DNA from 4 places in the Paenibacillus sp. MMS20-IR301 genome. Region 4 is predicted to be linked to each of the others. Evidence: riboswitches for the same ligand, from Rfam matches in the RefSeq annotation. Region 4 holds a riboswitch; each other region holds the start of a gene.
What was found. Region 4 has a riboswitch for cyclic di-AMP ahead of LOS79_RS24950 (resuscitation-promoting factor). Riboswitches for the same ligand answer to the same signal wherever they lie in the genome.
Positions count from the first base shown of each region.

Region 1: linked by a shared signal. The riboswitch ahead of LOS79_RS06500 (KamA family radical SAM protein) and the one ahead of LOS79_RS24950 (resuscitation-promoting factor) in region 4 are both predicted to bind cyclic di-AMP.
Region 2: linked by a shared signal. The riboswitch ahead of LOS79_RS07330 (APC family permease) and the one ahead of LOS79_RS24950 (resuscitation-promoting factor) in region 4 are both predicted to bind cyclic di-AMP.
Region 3: linked by a shared signal. The riboswitch ahead of LOS79_RS02460 (alpha/beta fold hydrolase) and the one ahead of LOS79_RS24950 (resuscitation-promoting factor) in region 4 are both predicted to bind cyclic di-AMP.

Region 1 is NZ_CP135275.1:1,472,488-1,477,214, reverse strand. Features, by position in the region: gene miaB (tRNA (N6-isopentenyl adenosine(37)-C2)-methylthiotransferase MiaB) at 1-607, opposite strand, end outside; gene LOS79_RS06500 (KamA family radical SAM protein) at 786-1,946, opposite strand; cyclic di-AMP (ydaO/yuaA leader) riboswitch at 2,093-2,234, opposite strand; gene LOS79_RS06495 (hypothetical protein) at 2,264-3,370, opposite strand; gene LOS79_RS06490 (cytidine/deoxycytidylate deaminase family protein) at 3,989-4,372, opposite strand; gene LOS79_RS06485 (NADH:flavin oxidoreductase) at 4,516-4,727, opposite strand, start outside.
Region 2 is NZ_CP135275.1:1,651,464-1,656,190, reverse strand. Features, by position in the region: gene LOS79_RS07330 (APC family permease) at 1-1,542, opposite strand, end outside; cyclic di-AMP (ydaO/yuaA leader) riboswitch at 1,672-1,831, opposite strand; gene LOS79_RS07325 (disulfide oxidoreductase) at 2,058-2,492, opposite strand; gene LOS79_RS07320 (DsbA family protein) at 2,489-3,205, opposite strand; gene LOS79_RS07315 (ATP-binding protein) at 3,338-4,727, opposite strand, start outside.
Region 3 is NZ_CP135275.1:608,535-613,261, reverse strand. Features, by position in the region: gene LOS79_RS02465 (response regulator) at 347-1,945, shown strand; gene LOS79_RS02460 (alpha/beta fold hydrolase) at 2,087-2,902, opposite strand; cyclic di-AMP (ydaO/yuaA leader) riboswitch at 2,910-3,046, opposite strand; gene mnhG (monovalent cation/H(+) antiporter subunit G) at 3,060-3,404, opposite strand; gene LOS79_RS02450 (Na(+)/H(+) antiporter subunit F1) at 3,394-3,690, opposite strand; gene LOS79_RS02445 (Na+/H+ antiporter subunit E) at 3,687-4,166, opposite strand; gene LOS79_RS02440 (Na+/H+ antiporter subunit D) at 4,173-4,727, opposite strand, start outside.
Region 4 is NZ_CP135275.1:5,836,794-5,841,520, reverse strand. Features, by position in the region: gene LOS79_RS24960 (HD domain-containing protein) at 1-1,278, shown strand, start outside; gene LOS79_RS24955 (TatD family hydrolase) at 1,333-2,103, shown strand; cyclic di-AMP (ydaO/yuaA leader) riboswitch at 2,304-2,533, shown strand; gene LOS79_RS24950 (resuscitation-promoting factor) at 2,820-3,983, shown strand; gene rnmV (ribonuclease M5) at 4,163-4,714, shown strand; gene rsmA (16S rRNA (adenine(1518)-N(6)/adenine(1519)-N(6))-dimethyltransferase RsmA) at 4,711-4,727, shown strand, end outside.

The DNA.
Region 1 (4,727 bases), 3.3 Mb from region 4:
CCGCTTCCTTGATCAGCTCCGGCAGACGGTGGATGTTATGCGTGCCGAAGATCATATCCACGAACCCGTAACGGGTCATGATCCGGTTGACTACCCCTTCCTCCTGGGACATGCAGCCGCAGATTCCGAGCAAGAGCCCCGGCTTCTCCAGCTTCAGGCTTTTGAGATGGCCCAGCTCCCCGAACACCTTATCCTCCGCATTCTCACGGATGGCACATGTATTTAACAGTATAATATCTGCATTATTCCGGTCAGGCGTGGCCTGGTAACCCATTTGCTCAAGCATGCCCTTCATCGTTTCGGTATCATGTTCATTCATCTGGCAGCCGTAAGTAGTAATATGATAAAATTTACCGCAGCCAAAATGCTCCATCTCCGGCAGAATCTCAAAATGGTACAGCACCTCGATCTCTTCCTTGCCGCGGCGCTTGCCTTCCCTATAATCAGGCTGGCTGTTGATCTGCACGTTTCTTCCTTTGATACGGTAGGTAGTTTTGCCTTCCTGCTCACTTATAATCTTGGCGTCGCTGAAATCGAAATATTTGGAGTAATCCTTGCCGCCCTGGCCGGAATTCAGGTCCGGTGGGCTTTTCTTCCCTTTCGCCATTGCAGTATCACATCCTCTGCTGAATTGCTGCTATATGTTAGGCTTTGCTAATGTAAAATTATATCATAGAGCTCCCAAGATAATCCATTATACTAGTGAGACTTGGCGGATATTCACAGGCAGAACAGCCCCGGTGATATGTTGATCACCAGGGCTGCTGTTATCTCCGTACTAAACCTCAATTAGCGCTGACAGTCGCTTGTAACAGCTCACAGGCTGAAGTTGCCGCCGGCTTCTTTTCGGGTCTGCTCCAGTACTGCTCGTTACCCGGAAGATCATCGAACCATTCCGCATCCTCAGGGCAATCAAGGATCATGAATTTGCCGTACTCCTGATCCCGGGACTGGTGATATTTGAGATAGGCTTTGCCTTGCTCGATAGCCAGAATCTCGATTTTGCCGGAGGAATGGCTCATGGAGAGACGGACTCTTTTGCCAAGGCCTGAAGTTCTCGCTTTGGCTTCTTCGACGATCCGGTATACCTGTTCAAGCGGCAGGACGAACTCACGGTTACCGGCAATCGGGCGGTTAATAAAGAAATAATATGGCGTTATTCCAGCCCAGGAGAGGCGGTCGAGCAGCTCACCCAGAACGGCCGGGTCATCATTAATTCCCTTAAGCACCGGCGTCTGATTGACGATAATGGCCCCGGCATCATGCAGATCTCTTACGGCCCGTTTGGCTTCAGGCGTAATCTCGCGGGGATGATTGATATGCGCCATGATATAGATCCGCTTCTCGACGGTAGAATGGGTGCGGATCAGCTCCAGCAGCTCGGGGTCCTGGGAAATCCGCATCGGGTTGAACACGGGCAGCTTAGAGCCGAGACGGATGATCTTGACATGCGGGATGGCCCGCAGGCTCTCAATGATGAACCGCAGCTTGGTGGTCGAGAGAATCAGGCTGTCGCCGCCTGTGAGCAGGACATTGTTGATCTCCGGATGGGCAGCGATGTACTTGATTCCGGCGGTAACATCCGAGGAGGCTTCCTTGACATCATTGCGGAACAGCCGTTTGCGGAAGCAGTAGCGGCAGTAGGCTCCGCAGACCTCGGAGACAATCAGGAGCGCAGTGGTCCGGTATTTATGCTGGCAGCCGTGAACCACATAGTTGGCTTCCTCATCGGATGCGTCCCATTCCCCATACTCCAGCAGCTCGCCCTCTCCGGGAACAACGAGCTTGCGGATGGGATCATCCGGGTCCTCCCAATTAATAAGGGACAGGTAATAGTCGTTTGCCCGGAATACGAACTTGTCCGTAATTTCTTTCAGTCTGGATCTTTCCGCCTCGGGCAGCATTTCCATTTTGTTAATGTCGGTTATGTAACGTACCTTTTGCACATGAATCTCTCCTTTGTTCTCATAATGGCGAGACATTGGGAGCCTTGATGTCAAAAAGCCAAACTGGCAGCCAGCAGGATCTCTCTTAAAAACACAAAAAGAGACCCTTAGCACAAGGGTCTCATGTTATAAGAAACATAAAAAAGCAGACCCATCCACTACTGACGAGGTTAGCTGACGGACTCGGGTAAGATGGTACCCTACATTGCATAGCTCAATGATTCGCCCCAATTGACTGGTTCCCCCGCTTTCCAGCTGGAAATACTGGAAATTAAGCGTAGTTCAAGTATAACCTGCAAAGTTTGCTGAAGTCAAAACTATTGATTTAATTTCAGGCCGGTAATAGAACCGGAAACATCCGTCAGGAGGAACAAGCCGGCAGATTCGTGGTATAGATCAGGGCGTGAGGTCTGTTCAGAGTACTCTATATGACCGCTATCGGGATTTAAGATGGACAGGCCATGAATCGCCCCCCATAATACGAGCTTACCGTGCACCTGTGCCATTTGGGCATGAGGGTAAAAGAGGCCTTCTATATCTGAAGTCAATCGGATTGCCGGCATTTTTAAGAAGAATTCCTTCCGCTCACCAGTTTTCACATCAAATAAAGCCAGTACCGGAGCGGATTTACCGTCACCATAAATCTCCAACTCGCCATCCTCTTCATCATACATTTCTGTCTCAATTTTGCCCCACACCGCGAAGGTATAATCATCTATCCAGGTTACGGGGTAGTCCCAGTCCTCCGTATACTCCCATATGTTATGTACAGTCGGCCCGTCTTCAGCCTCCCAGCAGTTAGACTTCCAGGATGGAAGATGCCAGGCACGGATGCTCCCGACAGGCTGCCAGATCCAGCCCGTGCTAATAATCCATTCTCCGTCTGGTGAAACATGCAGTTTGCCGAAGAAATAATCCAGGTAATGTTCCGTCGCCTGCTTGTCTTCGCTTTCGTATACCGGTGACTCACGGTCAGTCAGCAACGCACCGGTATCCATGTCGACCAGATCGAGTCTGTTCCATTCAGTACCCTTTATGAGGACGGTCCGGTGATCCAGTTCAGCAAATGCCAGAGGGAAAGTACATGTAGTATAATGGTAGTCATCCCGGGACAGCTTCATCACCTCTTGCAGGCTCTGCAGATCATAGACTGCGGCATGCTGGCCTAGCCGGTTGGAAATAGCCGCATACCGTTCGTCCTTAGAGAGAACGATTTGCTGCGGGTGCAGCGGATTAAATTCTGGAATATCCACTTGCAGCAGCTTGACCGCAAGCCCAGAATGCAGCTCAAGCCTCCATAACTCCCCTTCCTCATTCAGCACCAGTAAGGGTACCGCCTGCGTTTCTGTACTTTTTAACGCGTGCATGGCAATAACTACACCTGGATTTGGTACCAGTACCGGAAAGATAACACTTTCAAGCATAAATAGATACCTCCTCACGGCAGCAGAAATTATCTGTACTCTATATAGATTGAACTAAAAAAATTTAGAAAAAAGAGAGTTGGTGGCGGGGGGATATGTAGGGGCACTGTGACCTCCTGAGTTACAGAATGTTCACCATAGCAGGTAAATGGGTTGAATGTGCCCTCCATTAAGAAAAGCAGCCAGCCACGCAACGGTTATTCAAGGGACTAACATAGCGTTACGGACATGAGAGACGTTAAGCCTGCGGAAAGGTACCGGAGTGCCGGACCTTAAGGACATGAGCGCCGTTATTTCACCGGAAAAGTGGAGTTTGCCCATGAAAAGCCGCGGATAAGGGCCGTCGTGTCCGTAAGCCCTCCCCAATGACCTTTTTTGAGCGAATAAAGGCTGTGGCGTCCGTATGGATCAGCTTGGGAGTGTATTTGAACCAGACAGAGGGGATTGACCCTCTATAACCAGCTCCACCCTGAATACAACAGAATGAATTCCGGCCGTTCAGCAAGAAGCTCCTTGGGCATTCTTGTATCCTAAATCAACATATGGCTTTCCAGTTCAAGCTATATAGTCAACACCAGCATTCAGATCTATAATCACTGCAAGCCGCCTGACACATGTTCAGTGTCGGGGGATCAGCTCCTGAATACTGAATTTCTCCGCACCATTATCACTCTCCATCAATACCTCAATATCCGGGGCATACCGCACCAGCATCTCCCGGCAATTGCCGCAAGGAGGCAGAAGCACGCCACCTTCACTGCTCGTTCTCGCAGCTACAATCGTCTCAAATTCCCTTTCCCCTGCCGTAATAGCAGCCCCTATGGCAATAAACTCCGCACATGACCCATGGATCGAGTAGAGATTGACTCCGGTATAGATGTTACCGTTCTTGCAGCGTACCGCTGCCCCTACCGTATGGCGCTCGTTTACCAGATCGAAGTTACGGTCGATGGTTTCGCGGGCGGCCTGGATCAGCTCCCTATCTTTCTGTTCGACTTTCATTGTATGATTCTCCTTATGTATGTACTGCTGAAACTTCCTAAATTATACCAAAAAAACCCAGGCAGGCAGACATGAACAGATAAACACGGGGTTTACCTCATGCATGCCTGTTGCATAGGGTGTTCTGATTCACATATCAGCTATTAGTACAATGTATTCGCCGCATCAGAGGTGAAATGAACAATCTCACTGATTCTGCCGTCACGCACCTTGGCAGGCCACGCCGGATCGCTGATCAGGGCCCGTCCAACCGCTACAAGATCGAACTCTTCCCGTTCCAGTCTCTCCAGAAGGCGTTCAATATTATCTTCCTGGTTCTTCTCCGTTACCGGGCTTGGAAAAGCACTGTCAAGCC
Region 2 (4,727 bases), 3.5 Mb from region 4:
CTTATGAATCTCTTCCTCATCGAACCCTACATAGACAGCCACTACATTATCAGTCAAGGACTTTGCGTAGCTGATCGAATGCAGCACCGCGCGGGTTACGCCCGCAACGGGAACGACAACCGTACTTCCCTTGATGCAGGGCTTATCGGTAGCCGGGCAAATCCGCAGCTGATCGGCAATATTCATATAATGACGGTGAATCCGGTGGAACACAATAATGACGAGCGGCAGGAAGATGAAAGCCATCCACACGCTTGAGAATTTGGTAATAATGAAGATCAGGGTAATCGTCAAGGTGGTGAGCATGCCTACCGTATTAACCGCGAACTTGCTCTTCCAGCCTTGCGGCTTGGTTCTGAACCACTGCACCATCATGCCCAGCTGGGACAGTGTGAACGGGATGAATACCCCGACTGCATATAACGGGATCAGCCCTTCTGTATTCCCATGGAATGCTGCTACCAGTACAGCCGACAACACTCCGAGGAAAATAATACCGTTCGAGAAGCCCAGCCGGTCACCGCGGACCATGAAGGCATGCGGCAGATATTTATCCTTGGCGAACATGAAGGCCAGCAGCGGGAATGCCGAGTAAGCTGTATTAGCTGCCAGGAACAGGATCACTGCTGTAATCCCTTGAATGAAAAAGTACAAACCGCCGCGGCCGAAGGTCGATTCGGTAATCTGTGAGACCACCGTCGCCTTCTCATCCGGCATAATACCGTACCAGTAAGCCAGCAGCGTAATTCCAGTGAACATAATCCCGAGGATCAGACCCATCAGCATAAGGGTTTTGGCGGCATTTTTTTCCGCAGGAGCCTTGAAGTTAGGAATAGCATTGGAGACCGCCTCAACCCCGGTAAGTGCCGAACAGCCAGAGCTGAATGCCTTGAGCAGCAGGAACATACTGACATTCGATACCGCTGACCCGATCTCAGGCACATGCGCATGCGCACCGCCGGTCATATACTTGATGAACCCTGCGATAATCAGCACGAAGATGGAGACAACGAACAGGTACACCGGAATAGCTATGAAGGAAGCAGACTCGGTAACGCCCCGCAGATTGACAATTGTCAAGAGCAGGATTACAGAAACCGCAATTAATACACTATGATTATGCAGACTTGGAAAAGCTGAAGTGATCGCATCCGTACCCGCTGAAGCACTTACGGCCACAGTCAGAATGTAATCCACCAGCAGCGAGCCGCCGGCCAGAAGTCCGGTATGCACGCCCAGATTGCTTTTGGCAACGATATATGCGCCTCCGCCCTGCGGATAGGCAAAGATAGTCTGCCGGTAGGACATAATCAGGATAGCCAGCAGGCCCAGTACGGCTAAGGCAATTGGCAATGAGTACCATATAGCTGTAAATCCGGCAGCCACGAGTACAATTAAGATTTGTTCTGTTCCGTAGGCTACAGACGAGAGCGCATCAGAAGACAGGACAGCCAGTGCTTTCACCTTGGATAACTTTTCATGATCGAGTTCGTTCGACTTCATCGGACGTCCGATCAATAGTCGTTTTACCTTGCTTACCATCGTAGTAACAGTTCCTTTCTTGGTTGAGTTGAATCGGATATTCCGTGCGCTGTTTTCAAAGTGGATTTCATAAATGCAGGCACAAAAATAAGCATACGGAAATGATCCGCATGCTTAAGGGGTGCATGGTCATTATCCCACTGTTAGCTTACGAGGTTAGCTGGCGGATTCGGGCTGTGGTAGCCCTACGGTTCCGGGTATGTGACCCCGGTCCGATTCACCCCTTTGTCATGAAGACCAAGTGTGGTTCCCCCGTTTTTCCTTCCGAAAAATTCAGCGCATATTCAACTTCTCACAAGGACTAATATTAGTCTACAACAGGCTTTCCGTAAAGCGTTGAAACAAATGAAAAAAGAATGAAAAGCATCCAAAACAACCAAATCTAACATCCGGTATGTCTGGATCTTTCATTCTCTCTTATTATCCCATTATGGCGTGATTTTGCAGCATTTCTGCCTAACTATTTGTCCAAAATTAAAGGAAAAATCAATCTTATTATTGTGCCGGCAGCCTTCTTACTCTGCTGTATCCTCTTTACGTCCTGTCCAGAGCAAAATTGCGATTAAAGCAAACGCAATCAGGGCAAGCAAAGGAATCGTAATAAATCCGAAATAATTCAGATAATCCTTATTGCAGGGAACACCAATCGTACATGGAAGGACCTTGCTGAGTGCCGGTATTTTCTGTTCCGCATAGTGATAGATTGAGATACTCCCGCCAATCAGGCTAAGCGGAAGCACGTACGGAATGATGCGCTTATCTCCACGGTAGGTGGCGATCCCGAGCAGGAAGAGCTGCGGGTACATAAAGATGCGCTGGAACCAGCACAGCTTGCAGGGCTCATATTTCAGAACTTCACTAAGGTACAGACTCCCTGCCACAGCAATGACAGAGACAAACCAGGCCAGGTAGAGGCAGTTGCGCCGGCAAAAGGCAGAAAAGGCACTCACTGTGCAGTCCCTGCTTCAGCAGCCAGCTGGATCTGAGCGTCGATAGCTTCGATATTGAACGGTTCAGCTACCTTAACTCCATTGATGAAGATCGAAGGCGTTGTCGTGACCCCTGAGCTTCTGCCGAGTTCGATATCTCTTTCCAGTTCAGCGGAATAGGTCTGGTCTTCAATATCCTTACGCATCAAATCGTAGTCTACCGGCAGCTCCAGCTGCTTCGCCAGACTTACCAGATAATCCGTTGTAGCCCACTCTTCATTCTCATCGCCTTGGTTAGCGTACACTGCATCGAAGAATTTCCAGAAGGCTTCCTGGTCCTGATGATAGACAGACAATGCTGCGAGTGAGGCTGTTCTTGAATCATCACCGACAAAGGCCAGGTTGACGAAATAGAAGGCGGCTTTGTCCTGATTCACATATTCTTGCACAAGCTGCGGTTTAATTACCCCGGTAAACTGGGCACAAGCCGGGCATTTGTAATCTCCGAATTCCACAATTTTGACTGGGGCGTCTTCTTTGCCGAGCCGCGCCATCTCACTGTAATTGAAATTAACCGGATCTGCATTTGAAGCGGTAGTGGAGCTGTCCTTCGAGGCCAGGAGGAATAAGCCGGCGAAAATAATTACGACCAGTGCTACTGTACTCACGATCAGAATTCTCGTTTTCTGCTTCTGCTGCTCCTGCTCTGCCCTGCGTTTCTCCTGTTTGCTCATTTGGGGAACTGCGGCATTGTTCTTTTTAGGTTTGCTCAAAGAGAGTTCCTTTCCGTCCTTCAGGACTATCGTGATAAAAGATAAGTTACTTTCAATTATATAATTAAAATTCTCTCCTTGGCAAACCCTGAATTATACAGCTGCATTATCTGCCGGAAATCCGCTTTTCTTCTCCTGAGTGAATATCAGTTCCGCCGGTTGCTCCAGTGACTGCAGCATAATTCTGAACAGAAACCGGCTGCCGCCCCCTTCTGCCGGCTCGGCCCAGATTGCCCCCTGCATCAGATCAACCAGTTTTTTACAGATGGCCAGCCCCAGCCCCGTCCCCGGATATTTACGGGTATGCGTTGCATCCATTTGTGAAAATGACTGGAAAAGCAGCTGCAGCTTATCCGGCTGAATACCGATGCCCGTATCTTGTACAGTGAATTGCAGGCCTTGAGTAGCGCCGCGTATTCCATAGGATTCTACAGTAACAGTAACCGTCCCGGAAGGCGTGAACTTCACCGCATTGCCGATCAGGTTAATCAAAATCTGGCGGATGCGCGCACTGTCACCTACAAAGCCGGCGGGAAGATCTTCTTCGATCTCCAGCGCAAGCGCCAGCTGCTTGTCCCTCGTAACCACCGCATACATATCGATACATTCCTGCAGCAGTACCTTTAGATCAAAAGGCGCTTTATGCAGAACAAGGCTGTCTGCCTCCAGCCGGGAGATATCCAGGACATCGCTCATGACATGCAGGAGTGCATGGCTGCTGCTGCTCTGCAGCTTCAGCAGCTCCAGATGCTCCGGCCTGCTGATCTCCTCAGCCAGCAGCTGATTGATACCGATGATGCCGTTAAGCGGGGTACGGATCTCATGGCTCATGGTTGCGAGGAACTCGCTTTTCATCCTTGCAGCACTTTCCGCAGCATCCCGGGCCGTGATCAGCTCCTGCTGGTTGGCCATCTGGGCAGTCACATCCTCAGCTACGATATACACCAGATGCTCCTTGCCGTGAAGCAGCGGGAACACTGTCGCACTGCAGATCATCTGCTCTCCGCCTTTGGTCCGGACCTTCAGCTCAAGCTTCGAGGATTGCCCCCGCGAGGCTTGCAGGACCGCCTCATGAATCGCTGCAGCATCCCGGTCACTATACAGAATATGTTTATAATTCCCCAAATCCTCTCTGCTGTATCCGGTAGTATTGCGGAGGGCGGGATTGATACTGACTACCCTATGCCGGACCGGATCAATGCACAGCACCATATCAGGATTATGCTCAAACAATGCGATGTAACGCTGCTCATTGAACTCGGCTGAATGCAGCACACGCTGCCGGTCCCTGTACAGGAGCCCCAGCGTTGCCGCCACAATGAACAGGAAGGCTCCCCCCAGCAACAGACCAAGCTGGGAATCATCCATCAGCAGCGACTGTCCCGTATAACTGACCGAAACATCCGGTGTAAACGCGGCACCGGCCATAGCGGCATAATGGATACCGGCGAACGCCCCGGTTAATAGCAGCACAAGCAGTATT
Region 3 (4,727 bases), 2.5 Mb from region 4:
TGTAACAATAGGGCAATTGTATTATATACATTTGATTCATTGCTAAATGCCCGAAAAAACTATTCTATTGTATTTCGTACAATGCTTTTCAGGAAAATGAGCTTAGAATGCCAAAAACTCATGAAACGAGTGTACAAAGTACAATAGATTCTATTTTAGGGCTGATTTTGCTGTGATCTGCTGTACAAAGTACAATAGAATGAATTCTCTGCTTCCTTACTATTCAAAAGCTCAAGCTCACAGGAACCTGCAGAAGCGTTAGCGGCCGGAAGTCCAAATGTTCGCCGCAGTGACGAATAAAGCATAACGTTCAAACTTAAATGCGTCTTATAAGGAGGCTTCGGCCATGTTTAATATGATTATCGTGGATGATGAGGAACGGGCCCGGGTGGGCATCAGAACATTGATCGACTGGCAGGCCCACGGCATCAGCATTGTGGCAGAAGCCCGGGACGGACAGGAGGCACTGGAAATCTTAAGCAGCCATCCGGTAGATATTATGCTGACCGATATCCGCATGCCGCAGATGGACGGGCTGGAGCTGATTTCTGCCGTATCTGCGAAGTACCCGCATATCAAATCGGTCATTATGAGCGGGTATGATGATTTTGCCTACGCCCAGAAAGCCATCCGGGTCGGAGCCAGCAACTATCTGCTGAAGCCGAGCCGGAGACAGGAGATTCTGAATACGATTCTCGCCATCACGGAGCAGATCCGTTCAGAGAAGCTGGAGATTACTTCGCTTGAGCATCTGCGCCAGGGCTTCCGTGAGAGCCTCCCGCTCTTGAAGGAGAAGACATTAAGCCAGCTGATCCTGACCGAAAGCTCCTCCTACTCCCGGCTGCTGGCCAATCTGAAAATGAACAATCTGGTCTTCCCCTACATGATGTACGGGGTGATTCTGCTGCGGATCGACAACTTCCAGCAGCTGCACCAGAAGTATCTGCATGAGGACACCGAGTTGCTCAAATACGGCCTGAAAAATATCTGCGAGGAATCCCTGCCGGAGTCTATCGTATGTACCGCTTTTGAACATCAGGATGATATAGTCCTTGTGCTGAACACCGATGATCTGCTCGATCATGAAGAGTTAAGCGGCTATATCCGGATTATCCAGGATAATATCGCAAGCTATCTGAAGTTCACCGTCTCCGCCGGAATCGGCAGCCTGGATCATAACATCCAGCATCTGCGGCGTTCCTTCCTGGAGGCTTCACAGGCGCTTAACACCCGGAACTATACCGGCACCGGCAAAATCGTCGAGTTCAGCGGGGAGTTCGATGATGAATCCTCCCAGTCCTCCTATCCTCTGCATGAGGAGCAGGAGGTGCTGAAGGCTGTCCGCAGCGGCTCCAGCGAGGAAATCACCGAGATGCTGTCGCTGTTTAATGTGGCACTGCAGCCCGAAACCGTGTCGCGGGACCAGGTGATCAAATCGAGCTTCGCGCTGTTCTTCGCCCTGTACAAGCTGTGTATTGAGAACAACGTCAACGTGAATAAGGTGTTCGGGCAAAATCTGACCGAGCTGATTCATGTCCTGTCCCGCTCCAGTCTGGATAATATTTTCCAGTCGCTGCTGGAGACTGCCCTCAGAGTCAGCGAGCATTTGTCCTCCAAGAAGAACAGCAACAAGCTGCTTGAATCGGCCAAGCTGTACATCGAGCAGAACTATATGAAGGACATCAACCGCGAGATTGTCGCGCGGGAAATCTACATTACCCCGGGTTACCTTAGCCTGCTGTTCAAGCAGCAGCTCAAAATCAGCTTCACCGACTATCTGCACAAGGTCCGCATCGAGCGTGCCTGCCTGCTGTTCAAGGACCCGGGCATGCGGATTGAGGATATCGCGCTGCAGTCCGGGTACAATGACACGAAATACTTCTACCAGGTGTTCAAAAAGTATAAAGGTATCACCCCCAACCAGTTCCGCAGCAATGCGGAGTGAGGCGGTGTGAGGCGGGTAATACGGAGTGTGTGCCGCCTGCGGAAGATGTACCAATCATTGCGGGATCTCTGTCAAAAAAGTAAACAGGCTAGGCTCCTATTTGACCAAGATCCCTGAACGGGAAATCCAGCAGGCAATCCTCTACTTCCCGGATGCCGATCGCTCGAATGCATGCTGGTCTTGTAAAAACTCAAGCAGCAGCCTATTGAAGTGCTCGGGCTGGCACAGGTGGCTCGGGTACATCGCATCCTCAAGTATGGCTAACCGTGCAAACGAATATCGGGCCGCCGCCTTCTTCACTTGCTCCAGCACCCACTCATTCCGGTTGCCTGATACACAAAGAACAGGAATCTTCAGCCGCAGCGCGAACCCGCAGCTATCCGTGTGCCGCAGGGCCAGGCGCTGCTTAATAAGCTCCGTCGTCCGTTCATGCAATAGCTCACCCCTCAGGATACGGTAAGCTTCATACCATTTGTTGTACGTGATCCGCAAAGAACGGATGAACATTTCCGCCGGAAGATAGTGGGCCGCCCATGCGCAGATTTCCAGAAACTCCTTTACCTTACCGGCTGCCGCCGTATAATTACTATGAAAATAACTGTCTACCAAAACCATGTTCATAACCCGCTCCGGGTACTGATAAGCAAACTTGTGCGCCAGAACAGCTCCACTCGAACAAGCTACGATTACAGCCTTAGTAATAGATAACCCGTCCAGCAACCCTTTTAAATCCTCACATTGCGTGTCCACTATTCTGCTAATTTCCACATCCATTTTACCGGACTGCCCGTTCCCTCTCAGATCAAACAGAATCACTTTAGCCCGTTTGCTGAAATAATCTGCCTGCGGCTCAAACATACGATGCGAGGTCGAATGATCATGAAGAAAAACAATCGGCAGACCGCTGCCCGACACCTCATAGTATAGTGTGGTCCCATTAACTTCAATATGCGGCATTGCATATGACTCCTCTCTTGTACGCTTACGAGGTTAGCTGCCGGATTCGGGCTCAAGTGAGCATAGCCCTGCTCGAATTATTCGAGATTCACCCCAGATACCTGGTTCCCCCGCTCCCAATGTGGGATTCAGCGAATTATCATTATTTTGCAGGCATTTACTGATCCTTCTCGATAGAGGATTTCATATCATCCCGGACGCTGCCCCTCCATAAAGGGACCCCGGAACGGTAAGCAGCACGCCCGTTTAGATGACCTGCCACCGGAGAAGTAATGAAGACAAATAGAATCGCGAGCAGCAGCTTGATACTGATGGTACCGTCAGCGAACAGAAAGTACAGAAACGCACCTCCCAGCACACAGAGCACCCCGAATGTTGCACTTTTGGTGGCCGCATGCGAGCGCAGATACACATCGGGCAACCGGATCAAGCCAAATGCGCTGAGCCCGCAGAATATCGCGCCGAGCAGGACCAGAATTTTACCTATCAGTTCAAGTGTCATTTCTGTCTCCTCCTTCCTCTTCCATCACAATGCCGCGTTCAATATATCTGGCCAGCGCTGTTGTCCCAATAAAGGTAAGAATACCGATTACCAGAATGATTTCCAGAAAGTCCTGTGTATCCAGCAGCATGCAGATCACTGCAATCATTGCCAGAACATCAATTCCTATCGTATCCAGGGCGGCAACGCGGTCTGAACGGGTCGGCCCTGCCAGAAGACGGAATACGCAGGCCAGCAGCGCCAGCCCCAGAATTACCAGAGCAGCAGTCAATATGGGCTGGTTCATCCGCGGCTCACCTCCAGTATGGTCTGCTCAAAACTTTTTCGGATCTGGCTTGCCATCTCCTCTGCATCTTTAATATCAATAGCGTGGATATACAGGGTTGTTCCGTCTCTTGAGACATCCAGCGTTAATGTTCCCGGAGTCAAGCAGATCAGGCAGGACAGCAAGGTAACTTCCCACGCCGAGGTCAAGGCAGTCTCATAAGCAAAAATACCAGGGCGTATGTTGAGTTTCGGCCGGATAATATGACCAATCACTACAAAATTGGATACTGTCAGCTCACGGGCAAAGATCAGCAGAAGTTTCAGCACTGCCCATAAACGTCTAAGATAGAATGGCTGTTTCCGTGATTTCTGCATGACAAGTAAAAGCACAATTCCAAGCAGATACCCCACAATGAAGCTTCCACCGGAAATATTATTGTTCATGAACATCCACAAGAAAGCAATCAAAAGGTTAAGCACGATCTGCAGCATCATAGCCCTCTACTCCTTCATCACAGATTCAATATACAGTGCCGGCGAGGACAGAACTTCTCCAGCCTGTGATACATAGGTATATATCGCCTCAGATCCTATCCCCATTAGGATTACAAGCACCAAAAGGCATGCGGCAACGGCCGAAGAATGCTTCAACCTGACTTGTGGCAGTTCTTTCTCCGGTTCATTGCCCCAGAATGCCAGCCTGAATATCTTGATTAAGGAATACAGCACGAGGAAGCTTGATCCCAGACCAATGAGCGATAACGCCAGCATGCCGGCATCCAGAGCCCCGCGGATAATCAGAAGTTTACCAGCAAAGCCGCTAAGCGGCGGAATGCCCACCAAGGCAAGGGTCAGGATAAAGAACATCCAGCCGATGAGCGGATATTTTTTGATCATGCCGCCCATTCCAGCTAGGCGCTCTGTCCCTGCAGCGGTGATAATCATCCCGCCAAGCATGAACATCAGGGCTTTTGCCAGCATATCGTGCAGCAGATAGAACACCGCGCCGTTTAGTGAACCGGGGGTCCCGGCAGCAAGTCCGAAGATTACAAAACC
Region 4 (4,727 bases):
CAGCTGCTGAGCGAAGAAAAGGTATTTAAGGACCCGGTGCATAATTATATCCACGTGCAGGATACCATTATCTGGAGACTAATCAACACCAGGGAATTTCAGCGCCTGCGGCGCATCCGTCAGCTTGGCACCTCATATCTTACTTTTCATGGAGCGGAGCACAGCCGCTTCTCTCACTCACTCGGGGTGTACGAGATTACCCGCCGGATTATTTCCCAGTTTGAACGAAGCGGTTATAAGGATTGGATGCCTGAAGAGAGTCTGCTTACGCTGTGTGCGGCGCTGCTGCATGATTTGGGGCATGGCCCGTTTTCTCATTCTATAGAAGAAGCCTTTGAAATGGACCATGAGGATTGGACCTGCCGGATTATTATGGAGAATACTGAGATTACCGCTATTCTGCGTGATGTATCTGAGGATTTTCCCCAGAAGGTGGCCTCAGTTATTTCCAAAACTTATGAGCATGAAATTGTTGTCAATCTGGTGTCGGGGCCGCTGGATGCAGACCGGATGGATTACCTGCTGCGGGATGCTTACTATACAGGGGTAAACTACGGAACCATTGATATTGACCGGATTCTGCGGATGCTGCGCCCCTACGACGGCCGGGTTGTTGTGAAAGAGTCAGGGATGCATGCAATCGAGGATTATCTGATGTCCCGTTATCAGATGTACTGGCAGGTCTATTTCCATCCCGTAACCCGCAGCTCGGAAATTATATTGCGGCAGATTCTGCGCAGAGCGAAGGAGCTTATCCAGCAGAATTACACGTTCCGGTTCATGATTGAGCCGTTAAATGATTTGTTCCGGGGTGAAGTTACGGTAGAACAGTATCTGCTGCTGGACGAGGCACTCATGCAAACTGCGTTTATGCAATGGACGCTGGAGGCCGATGAAATCTTAAGCGACTTGTGCAGCCGTTTTATTCATCGTAAACTGTATAAATATGTGGAGATGGAGCATCTGGATTCGGAGACCATTGATGAAATCCGCAGCAGCTTTACCAGCGCAGGACTATGCGCGGATTACGACCTGGAAATTGATTTTCCGACAGATCTTCCTTATGACGTATTCCGTCCGGGAGACGGTTTCGACAGCAAACAAATTCTGCTGCTTGACCGGAAGGATAAGCTGCGGGAAATTTCTGAAGTATCGGATATTGTGCGCTCCATCAGCGGGATTCACCGTGGCAGATATCACCTCTATTTTCCGCAGGATAAGCTGCAGAAAGCCCTTCCGCAGCTCCCGCCGTCTATCGCTGATATTTTTGCCAAATAATCTGAAAAAGCTTGGAATTCATCATAGAAATCAAGCATGAAAGGATGACCAGTAATGCAGTTATTCGACACGCATACTCACCTCGATGCTCCGCAGTTCGACGAGGACCGCGAAGAGGTGATTGAGAGAGCCCTGGCCTCCGGAGTCAGCAAAATGATTAATATCGGCTTCAACCGGGAAACGATTCCAACCACGATGCAGCTCGCCGAGAAATATGATTATATTTATGCAGCAGTTGGATGGCACCCCCAGGATGCTATCACGATGAAGGACGGCGATCTCGAATGGATTGCTTCCCTGTGCAGCCATCCCAAGGTGGTAGCAATTGGAGAGATTGGGCTTGACTATTATTGGGACACCTCCCCGAAGGATGTGCAGCATGAAGTGTTCCGCAAGCAGATCGGACTGGCCCGCGAGCTGAAGATGCCGATCTCTATTCATAACCGTGATGCCCATGAGGATGTAATCCGGATTCTGCGGGAGGAAAAAGCGGGTGAGGTCGGAGGTGTGATGCACTCGTTCTCGGGCAGCTGGGAAAGTGCCAAAATGTGCCTTGACCTGGGCTTCCACTTGTCTTTCGGAGGACCGATCACTTTCAAAAATGCAAGGGTTCCCAAGGAGGTGCTGGCACAGACTCCACTGGACCGGCTGCTCATCGAAACGGACTCGCCTTATCTGACTCCGCATCCCTTCCGGGGCAAGCGAAATGAGTCTGCGCATGTAAGGCTGGTGGCTGAGGCTGCCGCGGAAATAAAAGGGATTGATTTACAGGAATTAGCGGAAATAACGTATGCGAACGCACTGGAACGATTTGGGATTGTTTGAAAACGGGAGAAAAAGCAGTGAAAAATGAAGTATAGACGATATATTAAACTTTTTTAATCGGCAAACGGCTGATTATTACAATATTTTAATCATTTTTTTGCGTAAACGTGGTTGAATCGTCCTTTACAACATGCATCAAAACAGGATATCATCTTTTCAGTGCAGTGAGCTGTTGTTACTGTGACAGTCACTTTTTTTCATAGATCGTCTCGCTGAGTCTCCGTATGGAGAACGGGGGAACCAATAAATGCCCTGCCGCATGCCCGTACATAGAGTACAACACAGAAGTGCCGCAGACTTTATTCGATTTCTTCACGTGGTCTTTGGGGTGAATTTGAGGGCAACCGCCGTGAGCGGGTGACCTGAGATAGGGCGTCTCTCTTATGCCCGAACCCGACAGCTAACCCCGTAAGCGCAAGTAAGAGAGGAAACCTCGTGCATAGACATTCTCGCGTTATTTGACACCGGAGAAGCCACGAAAGAGTCCTCTGAGAACTCTTTTTAGGCTTTTTTGTTTTTGAATAATGTGTAAATTCCAGCATACTGTTATATAACAGGTATCTGGAGAAGCTATGCCGGGCAGGCGATCCATGAGCAGGAAACGCTGAAGCAATGCGGGCGTATCCTGTTGCAACTCAAACTTAGTTTCGTCAGAAATGATTCAGTCACCTTTGATATAACTTGGACGACGGGGCTATGTAAGGAGGATGGAAAGAGTGGGCGTATTCCAACCAGAGGTATCCCATGATTCGCAATCATCCAGCAGGTCTTTCGCATTACGGTGGAAGCAAGTGAATCCTCGCGTACTTTCACTTGCAGGTGCAGCCTCAATTGTTATCGCACTGTTAATTCTGCTGTACGTACACGGTGCGAGCAAAAAAGAAATAGTATTAGTTATCGACGGAAAAGTGCAGACACTGGAGACACGCGAAGCGCTGCTCAGTGATGTGCTGGCCAAAGAACAAATCTCGCTTCAGCCGCATGATGAATTATCTATTGGCCTTAGTGATGAAATACAAGACGGCGACCGTGTCGTAATTACCCGTGCGCAGAAGCTTACGCTTATTGCAGATGGTGCAACCAAGACGCTTTACACCACCGAAGATTCCCTCGGAGATGCCATCACCAAGCTGGGCTACAGCCTGGAGGGCAACGACAAGATTTTCCCTTCGCTTGATACCGCAGTTACATCAGACATGGAAGTTAAGATTGTCCGTATTACCAAGCAAACGGTACAGCGGACGGTAAGCTTGCCTTTCAAGGTCATTAAAACCGCAGATCCCTCCCTGTACGTGGGGGATGTAAGAGTTGCACAGGCAGGCAAACCGGGCGCAATCATCCAGCATATCGAGAAGATATACCAGGATGGTGAACTGGCCTCCATGACTATGGTCGGCAAAGAAGTCCAGACGGTGACCAAAGACAAGGTTATTGCGGTTGGTACCAAGGCGGTTCCGAAGCCAGTGGTAGCTGCGACTGTCGCAACGAAAACTTCCAAATCTACAACTACCTCCAAATCAACTAAAGTCAGCGCGAACAACGTCATCAGCAAGGCGGGCGTAGATTTCGAATACAAAAAAATGATCAAAAACGTATCCATGACGGCATATTCCTCGGAAGAGCCTGGAATTGGAACAAAAACTGCCTCCGGCACACGCGTAACGGAAGGCCGCACTATAGCTGTTGACCCGAATGTAATACCAATTGGCTGGTGGGTGTACATTGAAGGATTAGGGTTTCGCCGAGCAGAGGATACCGGCGGTGCCATCAAAGGCAACAAGGTGGATGTCTACTACGATTCACTGAGCCACGCCCGTAATTTCGGGCGCAAATCACGGACGGTCTATGTCATCGGACCTGTGAAGCCGGAGCTTAATTAACCGGAAGCCTTTTGCAAATTAGCGGTTTATAAGATATAGTGTTGGTAGCACTTACGAAACTTAGGAGAGCTGCCGCTCATCACTTATACATTCTTTAGCCAAAAAGAAGAGGAGCGAATCCTCTTCTTTTTGTGTTCCGGGATTAAGTTTTTAGAGTTCAGAGTAAGGAGTAATGATTGATGATCAAGGAATTAATTGTGGTTGAAGGAAAAAGCGATACCGTCGCCGTTAAGCGGGCTGTAGAAGCGGATACGATTGAGACGGGCGGTTCTGCAGTAGACCGCAAGGTTATTGCCAAGATTGCATTAGCCATGGAGCGCAGGGGAGTAATCATCCTTACAGACCCCGATCATGCCGGGGAGCGGATCCGCAAAATTGTCTCTTCTAAGGTACCCGGATGCAAACATGCGTTCATTCCTGAGAAGGATGCCACACGCAAAGGTGATATTGGTGTGGAGAATGCCTCGCCTGAGGCTATCCGTCATGCACTGGAGCATGTTCATACCTCATTTGAAGGCGCGCCGGCGCTGATCGGGCTGGATGATCTTATGGCTGCCGGTATGATGGTGCATGCCCAGGCCGCCGAGAGAAGGATGCAGCTCGGCAATCTGCTTGGGCTCGGTTATTGTAACGGCAAGCAGCTATATAAGCGTCTAGCGATGTTCGGCATCACCCGCGAGGAGTTTGCACAGGCTCTCGCCCAAATTGACCAGGGAGGCAGTACTTCATGAGTGGTAATGAGAA